2 regions of the Stenotrophomonas sp. 96582_Sma genome follow, and region 2 is predicted to be linked to the other one. Evidence: predicted binding sites of a transcription regulator. Region 2 holds the regulator's gene; the other holds the start of a gene.
The links. The regulator FliA, encoded in region 2, starts transcription of late flagellar genes. The targets are predictions, from matches to a motif close to TAAAGTTTNNCNNNCNNNGGCCGATAA.
Positions count from the first base shown of each region.

Region 1: the regulator FliA is predicted to act here: its motif matches at 2,015-2,041, upstream of ACZK2R_RS23310 (GGDEF domain-containing protein).

Region 1 covers NZ_CM151122.1:4,981,565-4,984,900, reverse strand. The annotation lists gene ACZK2R_RS23320 (sulfite exporter TauE/SafE family protein) at 1-192, opposite strand, end outside; gene ACZK2R_RS23315 (YchJ family protein) at 295-687, shown strand; gene ACZK2R_RS23310 (GGDEF domain-containing protein) at 691-1,971, opposite strand; gene egtB (ergothioneine biosynthesis protein EgtB) at 2,122-3,336, shown strand, end outside.
Region 2 covers NZ_CM151122.1:2,136,194-2,139,529, reverse strand. The annotation lists gene flhF (flagellar biosynthesis GTPase FlhF) at 1-890, shown strand, start outside; gene ACZK2R_RS09920 (MinD/ParA family ATP-binding protein) at 877-1,764, shown strand; gene ACZK2R_RS09915 (RNA polymerase sigma factor FliA) at 1,761-2,504, shown strand; gene cheY (chemotaxis response regulator CheY) at 2,562-2,954, shown strand; gene ACZK2R_RS09905 (protein phosphatase CheZ) at 2,954-3,336, shown strand, end outside.

The DNA of each region.
Region 1 (3,336 bases), 2.2 Mb from region 2:
AGCCGCACCGGTGCCGAACATCGAACTGAACTTGTTGGTACCGAACAGCATCGCCGGCGTCTGCTGCGGCAGCACCGTGAACAGGCCGGGCAGCTGCACCAGGCCACCGCCACCCACGGCGGCATCCACAAGACCGGCGATGAAGGCGATCACCACCAGCCACCACAACTCAGGGGGAACCAGTTCCAGCACGGCGATCAATCAAGGTGGGGGCGCGACAGCATACGCCTGTCCTGCTTCAGCTGGCCCGTGCCGCGCGTGGATCAATCCGCGCAACCCGGCGACAATGCCGGCATGAGCCGAAAACCCGCCGATCCCTGTCCCTGTGGCCTTCCCGCCGACTATGCAGCCTGCTGCGGCCGTTTCCACGCCGGTGAAGCCGCGCCCGATGCCGAGCGCCTGATGCGTTCGCGCTACAGCGCCTACGTGCGCGGTCTGGCTGACTACCTGCGCCAGAGCTGGCATCCGGACACGCGTCCGGCCGAGTTGACGCTGGATGATGCACCCGGCCAGCGTACCCATTGGCTGGGCCTGACCGTGCACGAGCACACCGTCACCGGTGCTGACAGCGCCGATGTCCGCTTCACCGCGCGCTATCGCGTCGGCGGCGGCAGTGCGGTCAAGATGACCGAACACAGCCGCTTCCAGCGCATCGACGGCCGCTGGTACTACCTCGACGCGGTCTGAGCCCTACACGCTGCGCGCAGCCAGCACGCGCTGGCCGCCGTGCGCGTGCACCTGGTTGCGGCCGCCGTCCTTGGCCACATACAGGGCCTGGTCGGCGGCCTTGACCACCGCCATCGGGCGCGGATCCACATGGCTGTCGGCCAGGCCGATGCTCACCGTCACCTGTACCACCTGGCCGCTGCCACCGCGTCCGCGCTGCTGGCGGCCGGCTTCGTCATCGCGGCTGCGGGTGCTGCGGTCGCGCAGCTGCATGCGGGTCTCCTCGATGCTCTGCCGCAGCGCCTCCACGGCATCCATGCAGGCCGCCGCAGGGCGGTCCAGGAACACCACCGCGAACTCCTCACCGCCATAGCGGAATGCACGGCCACCGCCGCCCACCCGCGCCAGCCGCGAGGCCACCAGGCGCAGTACATCGTCTCCGGTGTCGTGGCCATGGGTGTCGTTGAATGACTTGAAGTGGTCCACGTCCACCATCGCGATGCTGTAGGTGCCGCGTGCCCGCTGCAGGGTCTCGTTGAATGCCCGTCGCCCCGGCAGGCCGGTCAACTCATCGCGGAAGGCCATGTGGAAGGACTCCTGCAGCATCGCGCCCAGCATCAACAGCAGGGCGGCGCTGCTCAGCGCCGGCAGCAGTACCGGGTGCAGGAAGATCCGCGGCAGCATCCACCACAGGCACAGCAGGGTCAGCAGCATCGCCGTGTGCAGTGGCCGAGGATGCCGCCACGCCTGCCAGCCCAACGCTGCGGTCGCCAGCAGGAACAGCAGCGCCGGCAGCTGCGCCAGCGCGTTCCAGTCGGCGGGAATCCAGGCCCAGTGACGGTTCGACAGCAGATCGTGCATGCCGCGCGGCTGCTGTGTGGCTAGCAGCAGGAAGATCATCACCGCGGTGCCGCTGGCAATACCGCGCAGCAGCAGGTCCTGGCGCCGCCGTCCGCGCTCCGGCCACAACGCAAGGCCGGCAGACAACAGCGGCAACCAGGCCGAGATGGCGTGGAAGCGCAGCGGTGTCAGCGTGGTGACATGGCCATTGCGCAGGTAGCCAGCGACGTCCTGGTGCAGCAGCGCGAACATCACCGCCACAACCATCAGCAGGCACAACGTGCGCACCTGGTGGTAGAGCAGGGCCAGGCCGGCACCGAGGCAGGCCAGCAACCAGGGCAGGATGCGCTGCGCCGGGCTGGCCACGTCTGCGGTATCCAATGCGGTCCACACCACCACGGCAACCAGCACGGCAGGCAGCACGAACAGGTAATGCGCAGGCTGGCGGAGCGGATGCAGGGGCAAGCAGGAATTCCAGCGCGGTGACGACGCGGCCGCAGCATTGCCGTTAGCGGCGTTCGTGGTGGCTTCTTGAATGCGGCAGGCTCATCCATGTGAACGAAGTGACGCCGAACCATGACGTCGCACTCACCGTCCAGCGCCGATGCTGCCCACATGGACAGCGTACCCGCCGCCGTCGCTGCCCCGCAGCACGATCTCGCCCGCCAGTTCGCCCATGTACGGACGCGCAGCCTGCAGCTGGCCGCGCCGCTCAGCGCCGAGGACGCCATGCTGCAGAGCATGGCTGACGCCAGCCCGAGCAAATGGCACCTGGCTCACACCACCTGGTTCTTCGAACGCTTCGTGCTGGCGGGTTTCGGCACCGCGCCAGCGCATGACCCGGCCTGGGACTACCTGTTCAACAGCTACTACAAGAGCATCGGTCCGGCGCATGCGCGGCCACAGCGCGGGTTGCTGTCGCGCCCGTCGCTGCAGCAGGTGCGCGACTACCGCCAGCAGGTCGATGCGCAGGTGCAATCGCGGTTGGCGGCGGGCGATCTCGATGAACAGGCACTGCAGCATCTGCAGCTGGGCCTGCAGCACGAGCAGCAGCACCAGGAACTGCTGCTCACCGACATCAAGCATGCGTTCTGGTGCAACCCATTGCAGCCCACCTACCGCGAGGACCTGCAGCCTGCCACCAGCGCTGCCAGTGCGCAGGGCTGGATCGAATCACCCGAGCGCATCGTCACCGTCGGCGCCGCGGCATGGCCGCAGCAGGCCGCGTTCGCCTACGACAACGAATCGCCAGCGCACCGGGTGCTGCTCCCCGCGCACGCATTGGCCGAGCGTCCCGTCAGCAATGCCGAGTATCGGGCCTTCATCGACGCCGGCGGCTACCGCGAACCGCGCTGGTGGCTCAGCGAAGGCTGGGCGCTGCGCGAAGCCGAGGGCTGGCAGCACCCGCTGTACTGGGATGACGCCCTGCAGCGCGAGTACACCCTGGGCGGTTGGCGCGAACTGGATCCGCACGCGCCGGTCTGCCACCTCAGCTACTACGAGGCCGATGCCTGCGCCCGCTGGTCCGGCGCGCGCCTGCCCAGCGAGTACGAATGGGAAGCCGCCGCTGCGTTGCAGCCGCTGCGCGGCCATTTCGCTGACGACGACCGGCTGCACCCGCTGGCAGCGCAGGGCAGTGGAATACGGCAGCTGTTCGGCGATGTCTGGGAGTGGACCCACAGCGCGTATGGCGCCTATCCGGGCTTCCGTCCCTTCACCGGCAACCTCGGTGAGTACAACGGCAAGTTCATGTGCGGGCAGTGGGTGCTGCGTGGCGGCAGCTGCGCGACACCCCGCGGCCATGTGCGTGCCAGCTACCGCAACTTCTTC
Region 2 (3,336 bases):
AGCTGCGCCAGGAAGTGGCCGGCATGCGCCATGTGATCGAGCGCGAGATGAACCGCTTCACCGACGAGCGCCTGCGCGGCTGCCCGGTGCGCGCCACCGCGCTGGACCTGATGGACGAGTATGGCTTCGATGCCGGCCTGGCCCGCGACGTGGCCATGCAGATCCCGCTGGAGACCGAGGCCCATCGAGGCCGCGGCCTGATGCTGGGGCTGATTTCGCGCAAGCTGCCGATCGCCCCGGTCGACCCGCTGGAAGAAGGTGGTGTGATCGCACTGGTCGGACCGACCGGCGCCGGCAAGACCACCACCATCGCCAAGCTGGCCTCGCGCTTCGCCGAGAAGCACGCGCCGCGTGACGTGGCCCTGGTCACCACCGACACCACCCGCATCGGTGCCCGCGAGCAGCTGTACGGCTACGGCCGCCAGCTCGGCATCGCGGTGCACGAGGCCAACAGCGGCACCGACCTGGACCAGCTGCTGGAACGCCTGAAGGACTACAAGCTGGTGCTGATCGACACCGCCGGCCTGGGCCCGCGCGACCGCGCCCTGGCCGCCCAGCTGCAGTGGCTGCGTGCCGCCCGCCAGGTCCGCACCCTGCTGGTGCTGCCGGCCAACACCAGCTTCGGCGACATGGACGAGGTGGTCCGCCGCTTCGGCGCCGCCAACCTGCAGGGCCTGGTACTGAGCAAGCTGGACGAGACCGGCCGCTTCGGCAACGCCCTGTCGGTGGCCGTGGACCATGCCCTGCCGATCACCTGGGTGACCGATGGCCAGGACGTCCCGGAGGACCTGCACCGGGCCAGTGCAGCCAATCTTGTACTTCGCCTTGAAGATTTGCGCCGCGCGGCCGATATGCCCTGCAACCCGGAGTTGAACCATGCCGTCGCGTGAGTACGCCAAGCTGACCAAGACCTTCCCGCTGTCGGCCACCCGCAGCGAGCCGCTCGGCCCTGTGCGCACCATTGCGGTCACTGGCGGCAAGGGCGGCGTGGGCAAGACGAATGTGTCGGCCAACCTGGCCGTGGCCCTGGCTGGCATGGGCAAGCGCACGCTGCTGCTGGACGCCGACCTCGGCCTGGCCAACATCGACGTGATCCTGGGCCTGAACCCCACCTTTACCCTGGCCGACCTGGTCGCCGGGCGCTGTTCGCTGGACGACGTCATCGTCGAAGGCCCGAACGGCGTACTGGTGGTCCCGGCCGCATCCGGCCGCCGGCACATGGCCGAGCTGGCCCCGGCTGAGCACGTTGGCCTGGTCAACGTGTTCTCCGAGCTGGAGCGCGAGCTGGACATCATGGTGGTGGACACTGCCGCGGGCATCACCGATGGCGTGCTGACCTTCTGCCAGGCCGCACAGGACACCGTGGTGGTGGTCTGTGACGAGCCGGCCTCGATCACCGACGCCTACGCACTGATCAAGGTGCTGTCGCGCGAGCGCGGCGTGGACCGCATCCAGGTGGTGGCCAACATGGTGCGCGACCCGAACGAGGGCCGCGTGCTGTACGAAAAGCTGACCCGCGTCTGCGAGAAGTTCCTTGCCGATGTCTCGCTGAACTACCTCGGCTGCGTGCCGCAGGATGACTGGCTGCGCCTGTCGGTGCAGCGCCAGCAGCCGGTGGTGAAGGCCTATCCGTCCAGCCCGGCGGCGCTGGCGATCACCGAGATCGCGCGCCGTACCGCGCGCTGGCAGGCGCCGACCGAACCGCGTGGCGGCGTCGAGTTCTTCCTCGAACGCATCCTCAAGCAGCGTGGGGTGACGGCATGAAAGGCGCAGCCCAGTACAGGGAAGTGCAGCGCTCGGCGGCAAACGAAGTCATCGCCCAGCATTCGGACCTGGTGCGGCGCATCGCCCACCACCTGGCCGCGCGCCTGCCGGCCAGCGTCGAGGTCGACGACCTGATCCAGGCCGGCATGATGGGCCTGATCGAAGCCTCGCGCAGCTATGACGCCGACCAGGGTGCTTCTTTCGAGACCTACGCCTCGATCCGCATCCGTGGTTCGATGATCGACGAGATCCGCCGTGGTGACTGGGTCCCGCGCTCGGTGCACCGCCGTGCACGTGATGCCGCCGCCACCATCCGCCGCCTGGAACAGAGCAGTGGCCGTGCCGCCAGCGCCACTGAAGTGGCCGCCGCGATGGAGATGCCGCTGCCTGAGTACCTGCGGCTGATGGAAGACGCTGCACGTGGCCAGGTGCTGAGCCTGGAATCGCGCATCGAGGACCAGGGCGAGCTGGACACCGTCGCCCAGGGCGGGCCGACCCCGCAGCAGGTACTGGAGCGCGGTGAGTTCGGTCGCGAGCTGGGCAAGGCCATCGGCCACCTGCCCGAGCGCGAACAACTGGTGCTCTCGCTGTACTACGAGCAGGAACTGAACCTGAAGGAGATCGGCGCGGTGCTCGGCGTGAGCGAGTCGCGGGTCTGCCAGATCCACGGCCAGGCGGTACTGCGCCTGCGTGGCCGGCTGAAGCTGTTCGAGGCTGCCGACGCAGGCCTCGAAGAATGAACATCCCCGAGGCGGCTGCCCCCGGCCGTCCGGAATGAACAACAAAGGAATTCTGCTTTGAACAAGAACATGCGCATCCTGATCGTCGACGACTTCTCGACCATGCGTCGAATCGTCAAGAACCTGCTGGGCGATCTGGGCTTCACCAATACCGCCGAAGCCGAGGACGGGCATGCCGCGCTGTCGCTGCTGCAGAGCCAGCCGTTCGATTTCGTGGTCACCGACTGGAACATGCCGGTGATGACCGGCATCGAGCTGCTCAAGGCCATCCGTGCCGATGCCAAGCTGAAGACCCTGCCGGTGCTGATGGTCACGGCAGAAGCCAAGCGCGAGCAGATCATCGAAGCCGCCCAGAGCGGCGTGAACGGCTACATCATCAAGCCGTTCACCGCGCAGACGCTGGAAGAGAAGCTCGGCAAGATCTTCGAACGCCTGGCGGCCAGCGCCTGATGGATACCACGGTCGACAAGAACGCCCTCGCCCTGCGCCTGCAGGAGGCCCTGGACGCACTCGAGTCCGGTGACGAGGCCGCCTGGCGGCAGCGCATCGATGGGCTGGTCGCGCTGCGCACGCAGCCGATGATGAGCGGCCTCTCGCGGCTGGCCCGCGAGCTGGGGCAGGCGCTGGGCGAACTGCCGACCGTGCCGAGCGAAGCCGGCGAACTGGACGACGCCTGCGCGCGACTGGACCACGTGGTGGCGATGACAGAACAGGCCACGCACCGCACCCTGGACCTGGCCGAGGAATGCCGCAGCCTGACCGAACAGCTGCGCGCCGAAGGCCTGCAGCCGGGCCAGGACGCGCAGCTCGAGCGCATCCGCCACAACCTGAC